DNA from 3 places in the Paenibacillus albicereus genome. Region 3 is predicted to be linked to each of the others. Evidence: riboswitches for the same ligand, from Rfam matches in the RefSeq annotation. Region 3 holds a riboswitch; each other region holds the start of a gene.
What was found. A riboswitch is a leader RNA that binds a small molecule or an ion and turns the genes downstream of it on or off. The one in region 3 is predicted to bind cyclic di-AMP.
Positions count from the first base shown of each region.

Region 1: it holds a riboswitch for cyclic di-AMP, as region 3 does, so the genes downstream of both, HGI30_RS09230 (hypothetical protein) here and HGI30_RS00140 (resuscitation-promoting factor) in region 3, are expected to answer to the same signal.
Region 2: it holds a riboswitch for cyclic di-AMP, as region 3 does, so the genes downstream of both, HGI30_RS14710 (C40 family peptidase) here and HGI30_RS00140 (resuscitation-promoting factor) in region 3, are expected to answer to the same signal.

Region 1 is NZ_CP051428.1:2,123,885-2,131,606, reverse strand. Features, by position in the region: gene kdpB (potassium-transporting ATPase subunit KdpB) at 1-1,594, opposite strand, end outside; gene kdpA (potassium-transporting ATPase subunit KdpA) at 1,626-3,293, opposite strand; gene HGI30_RS23630 (potassium-transporting ATPase subunit F) at 3,318-3,398, opposite strand; gene HGI30_RS09230 (hypothetical protein) at 3,499-3,945, opposite strand; cyclic di-AMP (ydaO/yuaA leader) riboswitch at 4,107-4,302, opposite strand; gene HGI30_RS09225 (universal stress protein) at 4,631-5,287, shown strand; gene HGI30_RS09220 (FAD/NAD(P)-binding protein) at 5,475-6,905, opposite strand.
Region 2 is NZ_CP051428.1:3,306,976-3,314,697, forward strand. Features, by position in the region: gene HGI30_RS14685 (Gfo/Idh/MocA family protein) at 1-283, opposite strand, end outside; gene HGI30_RS14690 (UxaA family hydrolase) at 294-1,538, opposite strand; gene HGI30_RS14695 (UxaA family hydrolase) at 1,535-1,873, opposite strand; gene HGI30_RS14700 (LacI family DNA-binding transcriptional regulator) at 2,038-3,048, shown strand; gene fosB (metallothiol transferase FosB) at 3,396-3,818, opposite strand; gene HGI30_RS14710 (C40 family peptidase) at 4,015-4,506, opposite strand; cyclic di-AMP (ydaO/yuaA leader) riboswitch at 4,511-4,644, opposite strand; gene HGI30_RS14715 (glycosyl hydrolase family 18 protein) at 4,963-6,231, shown strand; gene HGI30_RS14720 (CBS domain-containing protein) at 6,360-6,827, opposite strand; gene HGI30_RS14725 (MarR family winged helix-turn-helix transcriptional regulator) at 7,015-7,446, shown strand; gene HGI30_RS14730 (heavy metal translocating P-type ATPase) at 7,489-7,722, opposite strand, start outside.
Region 3 is NZ_CP051428.1:22,124-29,845, reverse strand. Features, by position in the region: gene rnmV (ribonuclease M5) at 1-276, opposite strand, end outside; gene HGI30_RS00140 (resuscitation-promoting factor) at 425-1,579, opposite strand; cyclic di-AMP (ydaO/yuaA leader) riboswitch at 1,816-2,036, opposite strand; gene HGI30_RS00135 (TatD family hydrolase) at 2,217-2,990, opposite strand; gene HGI30_RS00130 (HD domain-containing protein) at 3,004-4,329, opposite strand; gene HGI30_RS00125 (AbrB/MazE/SpoVT family DNA-binding domain-containing protein) at 4,596-4,850, shown strand; gene rsmI (16S rRNA (cytidine(1402)-2'-O)-methyltransferase) at 4,959-5,828, opposite strand; gene HGI30_RS00115 (tRNA1(Val) (adenine(37)-N6)-methyltransferase) at 5,794-6,579, opposite strand; gene HGI30_RS00110 (initiation-control protein YabA) at 6,662-7,060, opposite strand; gene HGI30_RS00105 (PSP1 domain-containing protein) at 7,116-7,722, opposite strand, start outside.

The sequences.
Region 1 (7,722 bases), 2.1 Mb from region 3:
TCATCGCGATGCCGACATCGGCCTGCGCCAGCGCCGGGGCGTCGTTCGTGCCGTCGCCGGTCATGGCGACGAGCTTGCCTTGCGCCTGCTCGCGCTTGATGACCGCGATCTTGTCCTCCGGCCGGCTTTCGGCGATGAAGTCGTCGACGCCGGCCTCGCGGGCGATCGTCTGCGCCGTCAGCGGGTTGTCGCCGGTGCACATGATCGTGCGGATGCCCATCTGGCGCATCTGCTCGAAGCGCTCCTTCATGCCCGGCTTGACGGTATCCTTCAGGTAGATGAGGCCGACGATCCTCTCGTCCAGCGCGACAGCGAGCGGCGTGCCTCCGGCGGAGGCGATGCGGTCGCTCTTCGCGTCCAGATCGTCCGGGATCGAGCCGCCCTTTTGCCGGACCCATGTCTTGACCGCGTCGACCGAGCCTTTGCGCACGCTCCGGCCGTCCTGCAGGTCGATGCCGCTCATGCGGGTCTCGGCGCGGAATTCGATCCATTCGCCGCTCTGCGCCAGCGACGGGTCTCCGGCTATGCCCATCCGGCGCGCCAGCTCGACGACGGACCGGCCTTCCGGCGTCTCGTCCTGAAGCGAGCCGGCGAGCGCCCACTCGGCTACGGCCGTCTCGCTCCAGCCGCCGACGGAGACGAACTCGCTCGCCATCCGGTTGCCGAAGGTGATCGTGCCCGTCTTGTCGAGGATGATCGTGTTGATGTCGCCGGCCGCCTCGACCGCCTTGCCCGACATCGCGATGACGTTGAACTGCGTGACGCGGTCCATGCCGGCGATGCCGATCGCGGACAGGAGGCCGCCGATCGTCGTCGGGATGAGGCAGACGAGCAGCGCGATCAGCACCGGCACCTCGAGCGGCACGCCGAGATAGCCGCCGAGGAAGGGCAGCGTCGCCACGACCATCAGGAAGATGAGCGTGAGGCTCGTCAGCACGGTGCTGAGGGCGATCTCGTTCGGCGTCTTCTGCCGCTTGGCTCCTTCGACGAGGGCGATCATCCGGTCGAGGAACGACTCGCCCGGATCGCTCGTCATGCGGACGCGGATCCAGTCGCTGAGCACCTTGGTGCCGCCGGTGACGGAGGAGAAGTCTCCCCCCGCCTCCTTGATGACCGGCGCGGACTCGCCGGTGATGGCGGATTCGTCCACGGAGGCGAGTCCTTCCACGACCTCCCCGTCGCCGGGAATCCACTGGCCGGCCTCGACGCGCACGAGATCGCCCTTGCGCAGCTCGCTCGCCGGCACCTCCTTGAGGCCCCCCGATCCGCTCTCGCGGTAAGCGACGACGTCGCGCTTGGAGCGCTTCAGGGAATCGGCCTGCGCCTTGCCCCTGCCCTCCGCCAGCGCTTCGGCGAAGTTCGCGAACAGCAGCGTCACGAGCAGGATGACGGCGACCGCGACGTTGAACCAGACCGGCGCGCCGCCGCCGAAGGCGTCGGGCACGGCGATCAGCAGCAGCATGACGGCGAAGCCGATTTCGACGACGAACATGACGGGGTTGCGGATCATTACCCTCGGGTCCAGCTTCAGGACCGATTCTTTCAGGGCTTGACGGACGATCGGTCCGCCAAGCGTTTGGTTTCGTTGGCTCATGGTCGGTTTCTCCTCTTCTCTATCCGCTAGGCTACGGCTTCAGCGTGAGCTGCTCGGCGATCGGCCCCAGCACGAGGCTCGGGAAGTACGTCAGCGCGCCGACGATGAGCACGGTGCCGAGGAACACGACGCCGAACGTGGCCGTATCGGTGCGGAACGTTCCGATCGTCTCCGGCACGGCTTTTTTGGCCGCAAGCGACCCGGCGACCGCCAGCAGCGTCACGATGGAGATGTAGCGGCCCAGATACATGACGATGCCGGTGCTCAGATTCCAGAACGGCGTGTTGTCGCCGAGCCCCTCGAAGCCGGAGCCGTTGTTGGCCGCAGACGAGGTGAACTCGTACAGCGCCTGGGTCAGGCCGTGATAGCCCGGATTGGAAATGGTGTCGGGATAGGCGTAGAGAGCGGCCGCCGTCGGCAGCAGGATGAGCGCAGGCTGCACGAGCAGCGTCAGCGCGATCAGCTTCATTTCCCGGCCCTCCAGCTTCTTGCCGAGGAATTCCGGCGTCCGGCCGACCATCAGGCCGGAGAGGAACACCGCCATCAGGGCGTACAGCAGCACGTTCATGAGGCCCACGCCGGAGCCGCCGAACACCGTATTGAGCATCATGTTCATCAGCGGCACCATGCCGCCGATCGGCGTCAGCGAGTCGTGCATGCCGTTGACGGCGCCCGTCTCCGAGGCGGTCGTCACGACGGAGTACAAGGAAGTCAGCGGAACGCCGAACCGGGTCTCCTTGCCCTCCATGCTGCCTTGGCTCGCGTCGATGCCGAGCGCGTCGATCGCCGGATTGCCGGCCCGCTCCGCCGACAGCGAGACGCCGAGCATGACGACGAACAGCATCGCCATCGCCACGAACAGCACCCGTCCCTGCTTCGGATTGCCGACCATCCTGCCGTAGGCGAACGGCAGCGCCGTCGGCACGAGCAGCATGAGCATCATCTGCAGCAGGTTGCTGATCGCGTTCGGATTCTCGAACGGATGGGCCGAGTTGACGCCCATATGGCCGCCGCCGTTGTTGCCCAGCTCCTTGATGGCGAGCAGCGAGGCGACCGGTCCGCGCGCGATCGTCTGCTCTTCGCCTTGCAGCGTCTGCGCGGCGGCGGACGGCTCCAGCGTCTGGGGCACGCCGAGCGCGACGAAGACGATGGCGAGGACAAAGGCGATCGGCAGCAGCACCCGCGTGATCGAGCGGACGAGATCGACGAAGAAATTTCCCATCGGCTTGCCGGCGATGCCGCGCATGAACGCCATCGCGGCGCACAGCCCCGTCGCCGGGGAGACGAACATCATGAAGACGATGGCGATCATCTGCGACAGATAGGACAAGCCGCTCTCGCCGCTGTAATGCTGCAGGTTCGTGTTGGTCATGAAGCTGATCGCCGTGTTGAACGCGAGCCTAGGCTCCATGTTCGCGATCGAGCTCGGGTTCAGCGGCAGATGGCCCTGCGTGCGGAACACGAGGTAGACGAGCAGGATCATGACGCCGTTGCTGACGACGAGAGCCGCGGCGTAGGATTTCCAGCTTTGGACGGCGGGCTTGATGCCCCCGATCCTGTAGAGGAGCCGCTCGGCGGGACCGAAGACGCGGTCCAGCGCGGTAGGCTCCGGGCTGTACGCTCGGTGCAGGTACAGGCCCGCCGGCTTGGCGAGCAGCAGCACGAGCAGCAGCGTGATTGCAATCGATATTCCTGCCATCATCGTAGGTGGCTCCTTCTTGGGTCAGAATTGGTCGGGGTGAAGCAGCACATAGACGAGGTAGAGGAAGACGGCGGCGACGAGCGTCCAGAGCAAGGCGATCATCGTTTTTCGCTTCCTTCCTGCATCTCTTTGCCGCACCAGGCGAGAAGCGCCAGCATGGCGGCAGTCAATCCGGCGAACAGGGCGAGCATGGCGATATCCATCATGAGAACGGCTCCTTTTTCATCGTGTCGAGCTCGCGGCCCGCCTCCTCCTGAATGAGGTAGAAGACGTCCCGGCCGTTTGTATGAATGACATGATCGGCTCCGAGCGCTTGATACACGCCTCGCGAGCTTCTTCCTTGCGTGACGACGAACAGGCGGCGACCGGTCCAGTCGCGGCAGATCTGCACGTAGCGGCAGCAGAGCGCCAGGCTGCTCTCGAACAGATAGACGTTCCCGACCCGGCAGTCCGGGATCGGATTGCGGTCCTTTTCCGCCGTATCGATTTGCATGATTTGACGGATGCCGAGGCTCTCGAGCCGCTTGCGCTCGCGGCTGCTGTTGACGATGGCCGCGCAGGGCATCCGCAGATGCTGCAGCTGTATCAGGAACCGCTCGCCTGCCGGGGTCGCCGGCGAGACGAGGGTAGTTTGCGGGTCTTGATCCATGGTGCTTCTCCTTCGGGGGTCAGGGGCGGCGGACAGCGGCGGACCGTCGTCCGCCATGGGAAAAAAGCGCGCAAAAGACCACAGAGGCAGCGGCCCCTGTGGTCTTGGTCAGATCACAAGCGTCATCATCCTCTCTCCCGATCGGAGCGCGGCGCGTCAAGCGTGCCGTGTCCTTGCGCCTACGAGGTTAGCTGTCGGATTCGGACGGTGAGAGTCGCCCTACTCGGAGGATGGAGTCCATGGCTCCATTCCTCCGGGATTCACCCCTGGAGCGGCCCGTGCCGACTCTCACATCGGCTCTGGCCTCTCCGTTTGGTTCCCCCGTTTCCCGTTTCGGAAACTCGGCGTTGTCAAAAGCTGGTCTGGATTGCTTGAGTCGAATCTTACACCCGGACTTTTCGCAAAGTAAAGCCGAAGCATCGCCAGAAAATCGGTACGAAACCAGCTTCTAGGATTCTCGGCTGCATCATATCTCCGTTTTTCTCTCCAAATCTCTTGATATCTCTCGTTTTCGATTTCCCGTCCAAATCGACTCCGGCCAGAAGGGACGGGCGCTTGCTTGCGAAACGGCCTTTTGGTCGCGCTTACATGAGCTGTTAGGACCGGATTCGCTCCCCGCGATTTTTTACATCCGCTCCGCCCGTCGATTAGGATAGGCGGCAACTTGGATCAAGGAGTGATGGACATGTCCGCGAAAGAATCGATTCTGGTGTGCGTCTCGTTCGGTCCGCACGGGGAGCGGCTCATCCGGCGCGGCGCCGAGCTGGCCGCGGCGGCGAGAGGCCGGCTGCTCGTGCTCACCGTGCTGCCGGCGGCGGAGGAGGCGCTCGGCCCGGAGCAGGAGCGCTGGCTCGGCGCTTGGAAAAAGGCGGCAAGCTCCGTCGGCGCGGAATTCCTGGCGCTGCCGGCGGCCGGGCGCAAGCCGGCCGACCTCATCGCCGAAACGGCGCTGCGCGCCGGCATGACGCAGGTCGTCGTCGGCCAGCCGGCGTCGCCGCGCCTGCTGGAGCGGCTCCGCGGCTCGTTCGCGGACGCGCTGCTGCGGCGGATCGGGGCGACCGACCTGCATATCGTCGCGGTCCAGCGGATGGACCGGGAGCTGGAGCAGGCGCATGATCGAGGCGTGTACGTCGAGGTCGCCGAGACGGACGGCGAGTTCGTCATCCAGCGGACGAGGCATCAGGGCAGCTTGAGCGGCGTCTTTTTCCGCCATCGCAGCACCGACTTCGACAACGGCTGGATCAAGGTCCGGGACGGGGGCGTCAGCCGGACGTTTCTGGTGCGGCGCGGTGTGGTCGTCGATCCCGCTTTCCCGGCCTACTGGCGAGCCAGCCGCGGATGAACGCTTTTTTACGGGATTTTTATTTGGCATCGCGGTTCGTCCGCAGTAAGATCGCCTTATCCGTCATCCGCCGCCCGCAGCTTGCCCGAGGGATCGGCTGCCGCAGCCGCTCGCGCAAAAAGACCCTCGCGCAGGCGCGAAGGTCTTGAGGATCGCCGTTCGGCGTTAGGTCCGGCGATGGCAGCGGTCATGCTTTCGGCTCTGCCGTCGGTTCCATCCAGCCGGTGAATTCCAGCTCGTCGTACCGGTAGAATTCGTCCAGGATCTGCTCTCGGTCGTCCAGGAACAGCTCACCCGCCACGGACGCCGCCAGCTTCGGAATCGCATGGCGCATGCCTGACAGCGCCGAGGCGGACAGTCCGCAGCTGATGAGCGCGGAGTAGTTGAACGTGTAGAGGCCGTGCAGCAGCGCCTCTCCCTCCGGGTCCCGGCTCGTGAAGGCGAAGCCCGGCGTCAGGTACGGATGGGCATCGAGCGTCGGACTCGCGGTCCGGGCCGGCGGGACATAGCGATCGCCCCACCGGGCAATATGCTTCTCGACGAGCCGCAGCTCGGGACGCAGGGCCGGATCGGTCAGCAGCCCGGTGCTAATGAGCAGGAAGTCGAAGGCGGACTCGCCCTGCGGAGTCGTCACGACGGCGAGGTCTCCTTCCATCCGGATGCCGAGCCAAGGCGCTCCGACATGCAGCCGGAAGCCGGGCTGGGATGCCGCCCGCTGGAACGTATCGTTGGTGGGGGGCTGGTTGTGCCGGAAGAAATGCGCCATGACCGCGTACTTGTCCTCGTCGGACAGCCGCGGAAAATGCTCGATCATGCCCGAATGCTCCATCTGCCGGATCGGATTGATGCGCGGCAGCTCTGTCCGGCGGACGAATACATGCGCCTCCGCGACGCCCTCGGCCAAGGCGAAGCCGGCGTTGTCGAACGCCGACGCCCCTCCGCCGAGCACGGCGATCCGCTTGCCGCGGAGCGGCTCGAAGTCGATCGCTTCGGACGTATGGGCATATCGCTCCCTTGGCACCTGCCGCGACACCAGCGGGGGCACATGCCACTCTCCTCCGCCCTGAATGCCGGTCGCGAGGATGACCTTGCGGGCAAGCAGATGCGGAGACGGCGCTCCTTTGCCTTCGAGATGCAGCCGGTGGAGTCCGTCCTCGAACGGCTCGACGAGCGTCAGCCTCGTCTCGTTGACGACAGGCAGATTCAGCACCCTTCGGTACCAGCGCAAGTAGTTCATCCAGTCCCCGCGCGGAATCTTGTCGATCGCCTGCCAGCCCTCCTCGCCCGCCTGCGCCTCCCACCAGGAGCGGAATGTGAGCGCAGGAACGCCGAGATCGATGGAAGGCAGATGCTTGGGCGTGCGGAGCGTATTCATGCGCGCGTACGTATCCCAAGGCCCTTCGCGGCCTTCGGGATTCTCATCGAGAACGATGAGGTTGGAGACGCGTTCCTTCATTAAAGCGAAGGCAGCTCCGAGGCCGCTCTGGCCGCCGCCGATGATGGCTACGTCGTACACATGGCCGTCGATATGGGTTCTGGGCCGCACCCAGTTCGCTCCGCCGAAGGCGATATACGACAGGTCGCGCCTGACCCGGGCGTTCAATTGCTCAAGGCTCATCCCGCATCGATCCTTTCTCGTTCCGCTTGCCGGCCGGCTCAAAGGGAGCCTTTCTGCCGCCGCTGGTTGTCTTTGGCTGTTCGGATCCGCCTCGCAGCCGGAAGTTGCTCTTCGCAACGGTTTCTATGATGTTTCTATGTTATATTTTATGACATCATGCGTAAAGAGTTGCCGGGCAATCTTGTAACCGGATGCCGCCGCTTTGTGCCGTTTGACTAAGAGAGAGTCGAATGACTCGGTTTCTCCGCGCAACTCCTCCTGTTCCGCATCATCTGTACCCGAATGACTCGGTTTCTCCGCGCAACTCCTCCCGTTCCGCATCATCTGCACCTGAATTGCTCGGTTTTTCCGCGTAACTGCCCCGTTCCGCATCATCCGCACCCGAATTACTCGGTTCCTCCGCGCAACTCCCTCCGTTCCGCATCATCTGCACCCGATTTACTCGGTTTCTCCGCGCAACTGCCCCCGTTCCGCATCATCTGCACCCGAATCACTCGGTTTTTCCGCGCAACTTCTCCCGTTCCGCATCATCTGCACCCGAATCACTCGGTTTTTCCGCGCAACTCCTCCCGTTCCGCATCATCTGCACCCGAATCACTCGGTTTCTCCGCGCAACGCTCTCCGTTCCGCTTCCTACACACCCGAATTACTCGGTTTCTCCGCGCAACTGCCCCCGTTCCGCATCATCTGCACCCGAATCACTCGGTTTTTCCGCGCAACTTCTCCCGTTCCGCATCATCTGCACCCGAATCACTCGGTTTTTCCGCGCAACTCCTCCCGTTCCGCATCATCTGCACCCGAATCACTCGGTTTCTCC
Region 2 (7,722 bases), 1.9 Mb from region 3:
GCGCCTTGGCGGGCACGGCGATGTCGACGACGCGCACGGCGGGATCGGCGAGCAGCGCCTCGAGCGAGCGATACACGCGGGGCAGGCCGAAGGCGGCAGCGAGCGCGGCGGCTCGCTCCTCCTCGAGATCGTAGATGCCGACGACGTTCAAGCCGCCTTGGCGGTAGGCGGGCAGATGGCAGGAGCCGACGATTTCGCCGGCTCCGATGATGGCGATGCCGGCAGAGCGGTCTTGCGGGAGCTTGGGCTTGTAGTCGAGCTCCAGATAGTCGATGGCGTTCATAGCTCCTCCTTTACAGGCTCGGGCCGATGCGGTTGATGGAAAATTCCTGATGCCCGAGTATCTCCGCCTTCGTGAGCTTTCCTGCCGCGACCTCGACGATCTCCTGCCAGATCCTCTCGCCGGCCGCCTCCACGTCGAGCGACCCGTCCAGCATCGGGCTGACGTCGACGTCCATATTGTCCTCCATGAGCGAGAACGTCCTATCGTTGCCGGTAATCTTGACGACCGGGACGACGGCCGCGCCCGTCGGCGTGCCGCGGCCGGTCGTGAAGCAGACGATATGCGCGCCCGCCGCCGCCATGCCGGAGACGCATTCGATGTCGTTGCCGGGAGAGTCCATGAAATAGAGCCCGCCCTCCGGCAGCCGCTCGGCATACTCGGTCACGCCGAGAATCGGGGACGTGCCGCATTTGCTGATGCAGCCGAGCGATTTCTCCTCGATCGTCGACAGTCCGCCGGCGATGTTGCCCGGGCTCGGATTGCCGCCGCGCATGTCGGCGCCCATCCGCTCCACCTCGCGCTCGAAGCGGCCGACGATCGCGTACAGCCGCTCCCGGACCGCCGGGTCCGGACAGCGCTCGGCGAGCACATGCTCGGCGCCGATGATTTCCGTCGTCTCGCCGATGACGACCGTGCCGCCTGCCCGGACGAGCGCATCGGCTGCGGCGCCTAGAGCCGGGTTGGACGCGAGCCCCGAGGTCGCGTCCGAGCCGCCGCATTTGACGCCGACCTTCAGCTTGGACAGCGGCACCGGCACCTGCGGCTGGCGCATGAGGTCCGACTGCAGCTGCCGCGCCAGCTTCGCGCCGTGCTCGATCGCCTTCACCGATCCGCCGACGCTCTGGATGTCGAACCATTCGACAGGTTTACCGGTAACGCGGATCGCATCGGCCAGCTGCTGCGGGTCGACGACCTCGCAGCCGAGGCTGACGATGAGCACCGCGCCGACGTTCGGGTTGGCCCCCGTCCCCGCCAGCACGGCGAACGTGCGGTCCTTGTCCGCGCCGATCTGGCTGCAGCCGTGCGGATGCGGCACGGCGACCGCCCCCGGCACGAGCTGCGCGATGCGGCTGCACACTTGATTCGAGCAGATGACGGTCGGGATGATAAGCAGATGATTGCGGATGCCGATATCGCCGTTCGCCCGCTCGTACGCCAGGATCGTCGAGGCTGACTGCTCTCCCGCCGGCGCTGCTCCTGCCTGTGCCTCGCCTGCTGTCTTTGCCGCTTGCGCTCCCTCGCCTGCTTCGCTCATGCTTCTCCTCCTCCCGGTCTGCCCGAGGCGGCCTGGTCGCCGCGCCCGCGGATGCCCTCGATGTTGTGCACGTGCACATGGCATCCCGGCTCGATCGGGACGACGGCGCGGCCGATCACCTCGCCGTACTTGCGCACCTCTCCGCCCGCGCTCACCGCCGAGATCGCGATCTTGTGGCCGAACGCGACCGGCTCCGTCAGGACGACGCTCCCCTCTCGCCCGCCGGCCTTGTACCGGATCGTCTCTCCGGCCGCCGCATCCCGCAGCGCGGTCGCGACATGATCGCGGACATCCATGACGATCGCGTCCGCTCCCGCTTCGAACGCATGCTCCATGTCCTCGCCTCCTCCTAGCGCATGGCGGACGACGCAGGTCGGCCCGCCATGCCTTCCCTATTTGAGTTATCGGTAACTCAAATGTAAGCGACTTCATGCTTGCTGTCAATAGACCGCATTCGCTACAATGAGGGCAGCCTGGTCTTTGGAAACGGAGGAGCTTCATGGTCACCATCTACGACATCGCCCGCGCGGCCGGCGTCTCCGCCATGACCGTATCACGGGTCATCAACGAGACGGGCCGTGTCGGCGAAGCGACGAGAAAGCGGGTGCGGCAGGTGATGGAGGAGCTGCAGTACGTGCCGAACTCCAACGCCCGCAGCCTCGTCCTGCAGAAAACGAACATCCTCTCCCTGCTCATCGCGGACATCACCAACCCGTTCTATACGACGCTGGCGCGGGGAGCGGAGGATACGGCCAAACGGCTCGGCTACCGGCTGCTGCTCGGCAACAGCGACGAGGATTACGGCAAGGAAAAGGACTACGTGGACATGATCCTGTCCACGCGGGTCGACGGCGTGCTGTTCGCCCCGGCGGGAGACGGATCCGCCCCGCATCTGCGGCTGCTGGAGCAGCACCGCATTCCTTACGTGCTGCTCGACCGGGACGTGCCCGGCATCCAGGCGGACCGCATCCTCGGCGAGAGCCGCGACGGCGCGCGCCGGCTCGTCGAGCATCTGATCGCGCTCGGCCATGAGCGCATCGCGCTCGTGAACGGCTCCGAGGACGTCTCGACCGCACGCGAGCGCCATGCCGGCTACCGCGACGCGCTCAAGCTGAACGACCTCCCGTACGACGAGGCGCTCGTCCGCCATCTCGACTATTCGGACGGCTTCAATCCGAGCGATCTCGATCCGCTGCTCGCGCTGGCCTCCCCGCCGACGGCGATCTTCGCCGCCAACAACTTCCTCGCCCTCGGCGTCATCCAGTCGCTGCGCGAGCGCGGCCTGGCGGTGCCGGACGATCTGTCGGTCGTCTGCTTCGACGACCTCGGCTTCGCCAGCGTGCTGAGCCCGTTCCTGACGGTGGCGGCGCAGCCGGCCTATCAGTTCGGCGCGCTCGGCCTGGAGCGGCTCGTCGACCGGATCGAGAACGGCGACGGCAGCGGCCCGCGCACGCTCATCCTGCCGGCGGAGCTGATCGTGCGCTCGTCGAGCCGGATGCGGGGGCGCTGATTGTAGAAGGGGGAACGGAAACGCTCCGCATGCGGAAACGCTTCATGTAGGAGAAGAGCAGAACCTCCCCACGTGCAGGCGTGTTGTGAAAATGGAACCGACCTGCTTCACGCTTAAAGGTATGACAAAGGGCTGCTCCCATGATCCGCTTCACGGATGATGGGAGCAGCCCCTTGTACGTTTGGGCTCTCCTTCCAGCGCGTTCTCGGGTGCTGAACGCCCGATTATCCCGCTCCAGCGGCTGAATGGCGCTTGTCCGTTTCGTTCGAATGGATGAGACGCCCATAGAGGCCCAATCGCGTCTCTATGTTTCGTTAAAGTCCTCGTCCAAGCAAAATCTCCTGCCGCTAGTCGAAAAACTCCATATGCGGCTTGGTCTCGCGATAATAGGCCATCCGGTCGGCCAGCGTGCCGGTATGGAATTCGAACTTGTGTCCGTCCGGGTCGGCGAAGTAGACCGAACGCCGGTCCCGCTCGTCCCGCTCCCGCCCCGGCAGGATATCCGCGCCGATGCGCCGCAGCCGGGACAACGCCTCGTCGAAGTCCTCCTCGTTCACAGAGAAGGCCATATGGGTGTACGACAGCCGGATCTCCTCGCGCGGAAGACCCTTTTCTTCGTTCAGAGCCAGCCACAGTCCGTCGAGATCGAAATAGGCGGTCGTCCGCCCGCGCACGAGCAGCCTCGCGCCGAGCGCCTCCCGATAAAACGAGATCGACCGCTCCAGCGACGAGACGCTGAACAGCAGATGATTGATGCCTTGCAGCTTCATGATCGCAGCCTCCTTCTGGCCGAAAACAACGAGCCCGCCTAGGCAGGCCGCTTCGGCGCTTTTTCTATTTCTGTGGCATGGAGCATCAAGCCCCGCTTCCACTCAGCAGCCAGGGAGCCGGATGAACGCCGCCACCGCCTGCCCGAAGTCGCAAAAAGCCCCGGCAGCCTGGCTGCCGGGACCTCGCCTGTGATTCTTATTCCTCGCCGGCGACGTCCTCGCCGTCATCCTCGCCGATCAACTTGCTGTAGTCCTCTCCGGTCACGACGCGGCGGGCGGTGACGTACCGCTTGGCGTAGTAGGATTCGCTCAGCTTCGTGTAGCGCACGCCCTTGTTGGAGGAGTGGGCGAACTTGCCGTCGCCGACGTAAATGCCGGCATGCGAGATGCCGCGGCCGCTCGTATTGAAGAACACGAGATCGCCGGGACGAAGGTCGTCCTTGTCCACCTTCGAGCCGATCTGAGCCTGCGACTTGGACGTGCGGGGCAGCTTGACGTCGAACTGGTTGAAAATGTGACGGATGAAGCCGGAGCAGTCGAAGCCGGCCGTCGTCGTGCCCCCGTACTTGTAAGGCGTGCCGATGACTTTCTTGATCGCGCTGTCGAGATCCGGCGTATTCGCGAACGCGCTGGTGCTGAACGTCAGAAGCATGAACAGGCTGAGCATGGATAAGATGACTTTCTTCACGAGTTGCTTCTCCCTTCGGATGCCTACGAAGTTAGCTGTGGGTTCGGTTGAAGGTTCCCTAGAATCCTCTCTTGCAAGATTCATTCACCCGGTATGGTTCCCCCGTTTTTCTCCTCGAAAATTCGGCACGATGATTCATAAATTTTGGTAAAGGTTAATATTCGTAGTTTCGTGTCGAATCCCTGCCTAGGAATTATTAGAAGTCCCTCATCAAATCCCTTACTTTTCTCATAAATCGGAATAGGCCCTTTCTCCCATATCATCGAATCGCGTCGATTTCCCTCTCGTTCTTCCTACCTAGAGGAAGAAATGGATATTTCCCCCTCCGACTCTGTGAAAATATCCTTTTTGCAGTATGTATTTAATAGGATAATAATGGCACCTTCCGATCGAAAGGAGGCCAGCCGCCGAAGCCGTCTTCTTGCCTTCATCTCTCATCCAAAAAGGAGGACTCTCATGTCCGCAACTTCCCGCTTCAACAAGCCCCGCTTCACGGCGCTGCGCGCGCTGCTGCTCGCCGCGTTCCTGATCGTCTCGATTCTGCCGGGCTCGTTCGCCGTACGGACCGCCAATGCGGCGGATGCCTGTACCGGCGTCGCCGCCTGGTCGGCCTCCGCCGTCTACACGGCCGGCCAGAAGGCCGTGTACGCCAGCACGCTGTACGAGGCCAAGTGGTGGACGACGAACGAACGTCCGGACCAGGCCGGCCAATGGGGCGCCTGGAAATCGCTCGGCGCCTGCTCGTCCACGCCGACGCCGACTCCGACGCCCGGCGTTCCGAGCGGCAAGATTACCGGCGCTTACGTTGCCGACTGGCATTTTCCCAATGTGAGCACGGTGCCGGCCCAGAAGCTGACGCATGTGTTCTACGCCTTCGCTGATGCGGTCAATAACGGCGTGAGCGGAGGAGACGCCTCCAAGCTCGCTCAGCTGACGACGCTCCGGAGCAAAAATCCGAACCTGAAGGTGCTCGTCTCCGTCGGGGGCTGGGACCGCTCGCAGGGCTTCGCCAGCGCCGCTTCCACCGACGCCAACCGGACGGCCTTCGCCAACAGCGCCCTCTCGTACATCCGCGCCAACAAGCTGGACGGCATCGATATCGACTGGGAATATCCGACCGCAAGCGACAAGCAGAATTATACGCTGTTCATTCAGAAGCTCCGTTCCGTGCTGGACGCCGGCAGCGCGGCGGACGGCCGGGGCGCCAACAAGTATCAGCTGACCGCCGCCGTAGGCGCTTCGGACTACGGGCTCGGCAACATCGACATCGCTGCCGTGCACCCGTCGTTCGACTTCCTGAACGTCATGACCTACGACATGCAGGCCGGCTCGGGCACGCATCATACCGCCCTTTACAATTCCTCCCGCGCGAACTACAGCGTCGACAGCGCGGTCAAGCTGCTCAAGAGCAAGGGGCTGCCGACGTCCAAGCTGGTCATCGGAGGAGCTTTCTACTCCCACGGCACGGCCGACTACACGTACGACCAGCTGAAGGCGAGCTATATCAACAAGAACGGCTGGACGCGCCAATGGGACGACACGGCCAAGGCTCCTTATTTGACGAACAGCAGCGGCGGCTTCCTGACCTATGACGATACGCAGTCGCTGACGGAGAAGGTCAAGTATCTCAAGGCGAACAGCCTGGCCGGCATCATGTTCTGGGAGTACGGGCAGAACATGGACGGCGAGCTGCTGAACGCGATCGACGCCGCTCTCAAATCCTAGCCGATCGGCAGGCAAGCATGGCCTCGCTCCCTCGCCAGGGAGCGGAGCCTTGCCGGTTCGCCCCGAGCGGCTGCAACGCAAAAAAGGTGGAAGGATTGCCGGCCGAGCCGGTTTTCCTTCCACCTTTTTCAACGTTCCTCGGTCAGATAACTGCCGAAGGAGTGCCGGATGACATCTCCGCGGCTGATGATGCCGACGAGCACGCCCCCGCGGTGCACGGGCACCTTCTTGATCTGCTTGCGGCCGAGCAGGCCCGCGATATGCGCGACGTCCTCGTCCTGGCTGACCGCCACGACCTTCTTGCGCGACAGCTCCATGACGTTGCGTCCAAGCAGACGGCGCGTGCGGTCGTCGTACTCGCCTTCGTTCATGCTCATCACGGCGGAGAAGTAGAACGCATCGAGGACGAAGTCCTCCCGGTGGCCGATGTAGCGCATGATGTCGCCGTCGCTGATATAGCCGACGATCTCGTTGCGTTCGTTGACGACCGGCAAGCCGCTGATCCTGTACTTGATGAACTTCTCGATGACGTCCCTCAGCGTATCCGTCTCCTTGACCTTGTGGACCTGGCGGATCATGATCTCATGCGCCTTCATCCCCTGCACCCCCCGGGCTCTCGAACCGTCCTCCTGCATGTGGTTGCATCATGCATCTATATAATTGTATTATACAACTATATCGAAACCTGTCAATGCAGGGTATGCCTGCCGACAGGTCAAGGAGACGGCGAATGACGCCCGCTTTCAGGAGGGCGGCGCCGCCTCCCCGTCAGGAGGAGAGACGATGGACCACCACGCAGTCGAAACGATCGAAATGGAGCTGTCCCACCTGATTCGGCGGCTCATCTCGGAGACGACTTACCGCAAGAGCGGCGACAGCCTGGATCGGGCGGCCTATCTGCTGCTCGACCATATCGCCGGAAGCGGCTGGGCGTCGGTCAAGACGCTCGCCGAGGAATTCCGGCTGGACAGCTCCACGATCAGCCGTCAGACGGCCGCGCTCGAGAAGAAAGGCTATCTTGCGCGCATGCCGGTGGAAAGCGACCGCCGGGCGTACACGCTGGAGCTGACCGAGCTCGGACGCCAGGAGCTGGAGAAGAACAAGCAGATGCGGACCGAGCGCATCGGCGAGCTGCTGGCAGGCTGGACGGCGCAGGACGTCGAGCAGTTCAGCCGGCTGCTGCAGAAGTTCGGCGAGTCCGTGTCGGAAGGCTAGACCGGCGGGGACAAAATGGATCGGATCGGGCAGGCCGGCAGCTCATCCCGCCTGGACGCGCTGCAGGCGCAGCGCGTTCAGCACGACCGAGACGGAGCTGAGCGCCATCGCCGCGCCGGCGACCCATGGCTCCAGCAGGCCGGCGGCCGCGATCGGGATGCCGAGCGAGTTGTAGCCGAGCGCCCAGAACAGGTTCTGGCGAATGTTGGCCATCGTCTTGCGGCTCATGCGGATCGCCTCGGGGATGCTGCGCAGGTCGCCGCGCATGAGCGTCAC
Region 3 (7,722 bases):
GACGCCGATATCCCCGCGATAGAGGGCATCCTCCTGAGGCAGGAACGCATGCTTGCAGCCCGGGATGCGCTGCGAGACGATCTTGCGGATGCGTTCGCCGGCGTGGTCGGGGTCCGTGAAGATGATGACGCCGCGCCGCTCCATCGCCAGCTCGATCCGGCGGAGCACCTCCTCGCCGATGGCCGAGCCGTTCGTTTCGATCGTATCCGCCTCGACCGCCCGCTTGATCGCCGTCGTATCGTCCTTGCCCTCCACCACGATGATTTCCTTGATCACTGGCTTGTCTCCTTTGATTCCGCTTGCTTGCGACCGGGTATAAGATCACGACTAGCTTTAACCCTTTTGCAATCCCTTACTCCCCGCATTTTCCTTATAAACGCCCAAAAACGGGCCGCTGAAAAACAGCGGGCCCGCTCGCAAACGATCAGCTCAGCTTCGGCTTGGTCGGTCCAAGGACATAGACCGTAAAGCCGCGCTTCTTGCCGAATTTCTTCACGTAGGATTCACTTTCGTAAAACACGTCGATTTTCTTGCCGTTGATCGCTCCGCCCGTGTCTTCGGCGCGGCGGAAGCCGATTCCTTCTATATACACCCACCATCCCAGCGGGATGACGTCCGGGTCGACTGCAATGGTGCGCCCTTCGGAAACTTTTGCTCCCGAGGCGGTGATGCCGTAACCGGGATCGCCCTTGGATTTGCCTGTAGAGGCGAATCCGGCGGTATACGCGGTCAGGGTAACGTTCGTAAGAACTTTCTTCGCTTTGAGATTGAGACCGGATTTGGTCTGAGCTGCAGTCGGAGATGAGGATGCCGCGGTCAGGACCGCTGGTTTCGGTTTAGGCTTTTCCTTGGTTCCCACCGCCACGACCTTGCTGACGGCTTGTTTCTCCATGGATTTGGCGAGCAGAGTCTTCGTGACCAGTTTGCCGTCCTGGTACACCTTTTCGAAGGTTTTGACGAGTTGGCCGTTCTGGCCGGACTTCACCATCTTGAGCTGCCCCTTTTCCAGGGTAGCGTCCTCCTTGCGGACGACGGTGAACGGAATGTCGTGCGTGGTCTTCATTTGATGCTTGTCGATCCTCATGACGCGGATCGTCATATTGGCTTTCAGCTTGGTTTCGGAGCTTGGGAATATTTTATCCTGCTCCCGAACGTCGATATGGGATTCTCCGATCGCCGCTTCCACGGTCTTTTTGGTGGTCTTTACCTGCAGGGTCTTGCCGTCGGCAAGAATCGTCACCGGCACCGCCTGGTCGATCACGATGCGGTCGCCTTCCTGGAGCGCGGCCCCGAGCGGAGTCGACATCTCGTCATGCGGTCCGACCGCGATCGCCTGCTCCTCCAGCAGCTGCTGGAGCGAGGAATGGCTCGTGCTTACGATTTTTTCCTGCCCGTTCAACACCAGAGAGACGCTTTTTTCCGACGTCCCTTTCAGCAACACCAAAAACATGAAAGTCATTGCGAGTGAGATCGTTAAGCTAAGGATAATCAAACGCAGGTTGTCATGCTTCCATCGCCATTGGAAAGACTTGCTGGATGATCGTTGTACATGGGTTTCCTTTAAGGGGATAGCGCCCACTTCTTCGGTCCTCCTTACATAGCCCCGCCGCCTCGTGTACCACATGATAATTCAAGACGCGACTATTAGGTTTTGTACGTGCCGAGCAGCACGCCGCTGGCAGCCTCGCCTCACCTCCACCGTTAACCCTATGTCGACGTATAATTCATTATTCAAACAAAAAGAAGCCGTCGACAGAGGATCTGTTTCGTGGCTTCCCGGGTGGTCACGATCAGGTGGAAGTGGAGCACGAGGTTGATCTCTCTTATATGCGCTTACGAGGTTAGCTGACGGGTTCGGGCAAGAGAGCTGCCCTATCGCGGCCGGACCCTGCTCATGGTCCCGGCGAATTCACCCCTGGAAAAGTACAGCTTGTCCGGCATCAAGCGACATCCTAACGCGATGTGCCGCTTGCTCCTTTTCGGCTGCATTGGTTCCCCCGTTCTCCCCGATCAGGGAGATTAAGCGTATGATGAACATTCTGCATCACTCAAAGCTCTGTGTTGAATCATACCGTTTCCTTCAAGCGATTGTAAAGACACGATAAAATCCTCTGAGATTCAAAATCGAGGGTTTTCGGACGATGGCGGATGATTTGGCTAAGGAAAGGCCAATTTTTCTCGTCTACAAGCCTTTTTTCAACCGATATCACGCCATTTTAAGAAATTTGGAAACATTTTCTTGCATTTGCCGAAGTGATGGAAACGATTTCTTCTACAGATTTACCTTTTATTTCCGCCGCTGTTTCCGCTACAAGAGTGACGAACGAGGACTCGTTCCGCTTGCCCCGATGAGGGTGCGGAGCGAGATAAGGGGAGTCCGTTTCCAGCAGCAGTCGGTCCAGCGGCACTTGCGCGAGCACCTCTTTGGGGACCCTTGCATTTTTGAAGGTGACCGGTCCGCCGAACGAGATGTAGAAGTTCATGTCGAGGCATTTCTTTGCCGTTTCCCAGCTGCCGGAGAAGCAGTGCATGATGCCTCCCACCTCGTCCGCCTTCTCCTCCCGGAGGATGCGGACGACATCCTCGTGGGCGTCGCGGTTATGGATGACGATCGGCTTGCGGCAGCGCTTGGCGATGGCGATCTGGTCGCGGAACGCCTGCTGCTGGACTTCCTTGGGAGAAGTATCCCAGTAATAATCCAGACCGATCTCGCCGATCGCGGCGACCTTCGGATGGCTCATCAGCGATTCGATCCAAGCCAGGTCTCCCTCGCGCAGATCCACCGTATCGGTCGGATGCCAGCCGACGATGGCGTAGATGAACGGATGCGTTTCGGCAAGCTTCAGCGTCGTCGGGATCGTTTCCCGATTGAAGCCGACATTGAACATCAGCTCTACGCCGGCTTCCCGCGCGCGCTGGATCGCTTCGGCACGGTCGTTGTCGAATTTAGGCGAGTCCATATGGGTGTGCGTGTCGATGATTCCTTTCATGGTTCGACTCCTTTCATGCGTCGCCGCTCGGCTCCAAGCCCAGCCGGGCCAGAGTGCGCGGCTTCAGCTTCCGCCGGATCCGTCCGGCCGCTTCTTCATCATAGTAAAGGCGGTATTGGCCTCGGTGCATGCCTGTAATCGAGGGAACGACATCGGAGCGCCGCGAGATTTCAGTCACCGCTCCGCTCGGCTCGAGGAGCAGGATCGGCGGCTTGCCTCTCCCGCCCTCGGTCAAGCCCTCGGCGGCCGAACGATACACATGATAAGGAAGATCGTACGGGAAATCAATTTCAAGCTCATAGCCCGGGTCCATCCCGGCGGCTGCCAATTCCTCGAAGCATAGCTGCGCTTCTGATTCGTGCTCTTTTTCGAAGGTTATATACTTGTACAATCGGCGATGTAGGAACCTGCCGCACAGCTGGGACAGCAGCTTGTCCTCCTCCTCCGTCCATGCCGCGAAGGCCGTCTGTACGAGCGCCTCGTCGAGCTTGAGGTACGAGGCGACGTCAAGCTCGCCGCGGAACAGCTTGAGGATCGGGTCCGGTATCCACGCGAAGGCATACCCCGACCGGCACAGCTCTTGCGCACGGAGCAGAATCTTGCGAAGGATGATCTCCGAGCTGCGGGTGACCGGATGGAAGTACACCTGCCAGTACATCTGGTAGCGGCTCATGAGATAATCCTCCACCGCATGCATCCCGCTTCCTTTGACGACGATCCGCCCCTGATGGGGCCGCAGCACGCGCAGGATCCGGTCGAGATCGAACGTGCCGTAGTTCGCGCCCGTAAAATAGGCGTCCCGCAGCAGATAATCCATCCGATCCGCATCCATCTGGCTCGAGACGAGATTGACGACGATCGGCTTCTCGTAGTTCTTGCGGATTACCGATGCCACCTTGCGCGGAAAATCGGGATCCACCGTCCGCAGAAGCCGGTTCACTTCCGTCTTTCCCTCTATTATATGGCAGCTCCATTCCTCATGGTCGAACTCCATGACTTCCTCGATGGAGTGGGAGAACGGACCATGCCCCAGGTCGTGAAGCAGAGCCGCGCATAGGCAGAGCAGCTTCTCCTCCCTCGGCCAGTCCGGATACTCGCTCCGCTCGAATTGCGATATGATGCGGCGAGTGATCTCATATACGCCCAGAGAATGGCTGAACCGGCTATGCTCCGCCCCGTGAAAGACCAGATAGGTCGTGCCGAGCTGGCGGATTCTCCGCAGCCGCTGGAATTCCGGCGTATCGATCAGATCCCAGATCAGTTGATCTTGCACGTAGATATACTTGTGGACAGGATCCTTGAATACTTTCTCTTCCTCCAGCCTCGTCACGCCATCCACCTAGCTTTCCGTTCATATTTTCGACAAAAACCATAGACTGATGTCGAATACTGTCGTATTTTTATTTCCAATTGAATGAAGCATAGTGTAAGATAATCTAGGTTCCAATCCCTTACAAAGCCTGTTAATCCGTATTTTTACGCGAAATGCGCATGAAATGTCTGGTTGACTGATTTGGGAATGGTTGGTATGATAAGGATCATAAAAAGTAGCTTTTTGTCGAATCATGACGATACATGAACCTATGAAAGGGGTTAAGTTGCCCTATGATGAAATCTACTGGAATTGTACGTAAAGTCGATGAGCTCGGACGCGTCGTCATCCCGATCGAGCTGCGCCGCACCCTCGGCATCGGAGAGAAGGACGCCCTGGAAATTTATGTGGACGGAGAACGCATCATGCTCAAGAAGTATGAGCCTGCCTGCATCTTCTGCGGAAATGCGGAAAACGTCGCCTACTTCAAAGGAAAGATCGTCTGCAATTCCTGTCTTTCCGAAATGCCTTCCCCTGTGACAAAATAGAATAAATCAGGTATACTAGGTTTTAGCAACTTAACCCAAGGTATTTCTAACCTTTTTATACTCCTTACTTGCCTTCCTGAACCGTCCGCGGTTCAGGAAGGTCTTTTTTTATTTACGCATGACTTCATTATAGACATCTCGCTTGGACAGGCCGCGATCGGCGGCCGCCAGCTTGACCGCATCCTTGCGATCCCGGCCCAGACGCTCGTAGTGCTCCACATGTTGCTCCAGCTCCAGAGACTGCCACCACTCCGCTCCGGTCTGCGCCGCCTCCGCTTCCCCTTCCGCGATGACGAGGCAATACTCGCCCAGCGGCTCATGCTCCTCCAGATGCGCGATCAGCTCGGACAGCCTTCCCCGCGCCGCTTCCTCATGGCGCTTGGTCAGCTCGCGGACCATCGCCGCCTCCCGATCGCCCAGACGCTCGAGTAGCGCAGGCAGCGTCTTGCGGATGCGATGCGGAGACTCGTACAGCAGCAGCGTGCCGGGCAGCGCCTTCAGCGGCTCGAGCCATTTGTCCAGCGCCTTTTTGTCCCGCGGCGGAAATCCGGCAAAGGTAAAGCGCTCCGTCGGCAATCCCGACATGACGAGCGCCGACAAAGCGGCGTTCGCCCCCGGCACCGGCACGACCGGAATGCCTCGTGCGGCCGCATCGCGCGCCAGATCCGCTCCCGGATCGGAAATCGCCGGCATGCCGGCATCGCTTACGAGCGCGATGCTGCTGCCTTCCTCCAGCAGCCGCAGCAGCTCCGGACCGCTGCTCGCCTTGTTGTGCTCGTGATAGCTGACCAGCCGGTTATCGATCTCGAAGCGGCTGAGCAGCTTGCGCGTCTGCCGCGTATCCTCCGCTGCGATCATGGAGACTTCCTTCAGGATGCGGATCGCCCGCATCGTCATGTCCTCCAGATTGCCGATCGGCGTCGCCACCAGGTACAGCGTTCCTTTATCCGTCGGTTCGAAGCTCTTCTGCAGCTGCATCCGGCTTCCCCCTTCCTTGGTGAAAATAAATGTCCATGATCTCGTCGCTGTACTGCCCGTCCTCCTGGTACACGATCAGCGGCGGAAGCAGGCGAACGGACGGGCGTCCGCCGCGGACCGCCTCGATGAGCACCATGTTGGCTTCAGCGCCGACATAGGGATGGACGAAACGGATCCGCTTCGGCTCCAGGTTGTGGCGGCTCATGGCCGAGACGATCTCGATCAGCCTTCCCGGACGATGAACCATCGACAAGCGGCCTCCGGTGCGGAGCAGCCGCGCGCATTGCTCGACGATCTCTTCCAGCGTGCCGTTCATCTCATGGCGGGCCGCCGCCACATGCGGGTTCTCGTTCCGATCGCCGCTCGCAGGAGGCAAGTAGGGCGGATTGACGGTCACCGCATCGTAGCTGCCATAGCCGAGCTGCTTGGCCAGCAGACGCAGATCGCCTTCCATAATCCGGATTCGTCCTTCGAGCCCATTGAGGGCGACGCTGCGCCGGGCCATGTCCGCCAGACGCGGCTGGATTTCGACCGCGTCGATGCCGGCCTCGGAGCGGGTCGAAAGCAGCAGCGGCACGACGCCGTTGCCGGTGCATAAATCGACGATGCGGCCGCGCTTCGGCACGCCGGCGAAGCGGGCCAGCAGCACCGCATCCATCGAGAAGCTGAACACCTCTCGACTTTGAATGATGCGAAGCTGGTGCGTCAGAAGATCATCCAGCCTCTCGCTGGGCTGCAAATCAAGCTCCATGATGCATAGCTTCTCCTTCCTCGTTGAGTTGAATGACCGTCCCATGACGACAAACAGGACCCGCATGCGGGTCCTGAGAAGGTTATTTGTTCAGGAAGGAGAGGCAGAACAAGCAATCTCCTTCCGTGCGCAGATGACCGTAGTTCACGTTGCAGATGTGGAATCCCTCATGATAGAGGCGGGCTAAGTTGTCATGCCCTTCCCCGACTGCCGGCGCATCCTCTCTGTCCGCGTCGTCCGTCAGGACAGCCGCTGCCGAAGTAGCTTGCCCCGCTCCGGCTGATCCGGCCTTGCGCCGCTCGCCGTGCGGATTCGTCTCTATTTTGAGCACCTTGCGCAGCTGGCGATTCTCGATCGTCAGCTGCTGATTCGCTTCAAGCAACTGCTTGACGCTGAGCTTCAGCTCCCCCAGCTCGCGATGGAAGGCGTCGGCCTTTGCTTCAAGCTCCTCCACATGCAGAAAAAGATCCTTATTGTCCAAGAACTCACACCCCAGAGCTTTGCTGCAAATCATTCAAGCCCGGCTGGTGCCGGCCTTACTTGACTACAACCTCGTCGATCGGCATTTCCTTCGGCCGTCCGCCTTGATCGAAGAGCTGGACGAACACCTTCTTGGACGAGGCATTGATGCCGGTGACGCGTCCCTCCCCGTGCGAAGTGACGACCGTCTTGCCGACAGAAGGCATTTCTTCCCGGATGCTCTCGTAGTTATCATGCTCAAATTTCAAGCAGCACATCAGCCTGCCGCACAATCCGGAGATCTTGGTCGGATTGAGCGATAGGCTCTGATCCTTGGCCATCTTGATGGACACCGGATCGAAGTCGCCCAGCCAGGACGAGCAGCAGAGCACGCGGCCGCAAGGACCGATGCCTCCCAGCATCTTGGCTTCGTCGCGCACCCCGATCTGCCTCAGCTCGATCCGAGTACGGAACACGCTGGCCAGGTCCTTGACGAGCTCGCGGAAGTCGATCCGGCCTTCGGCCGTAAAGTAAAAAATGATCTTGTTGCGATCGAACGTAAACTCGACATCGACCAGCTTCATCTTGAGGCCGTGCGCGCGGATCTTGTCCAAGCAAGTCGCAAAGGCGTTCTGGGCTGCGCTCCGGTTCTCCTCGACGACTTTGGCGTCCTGCTCGCTGGCG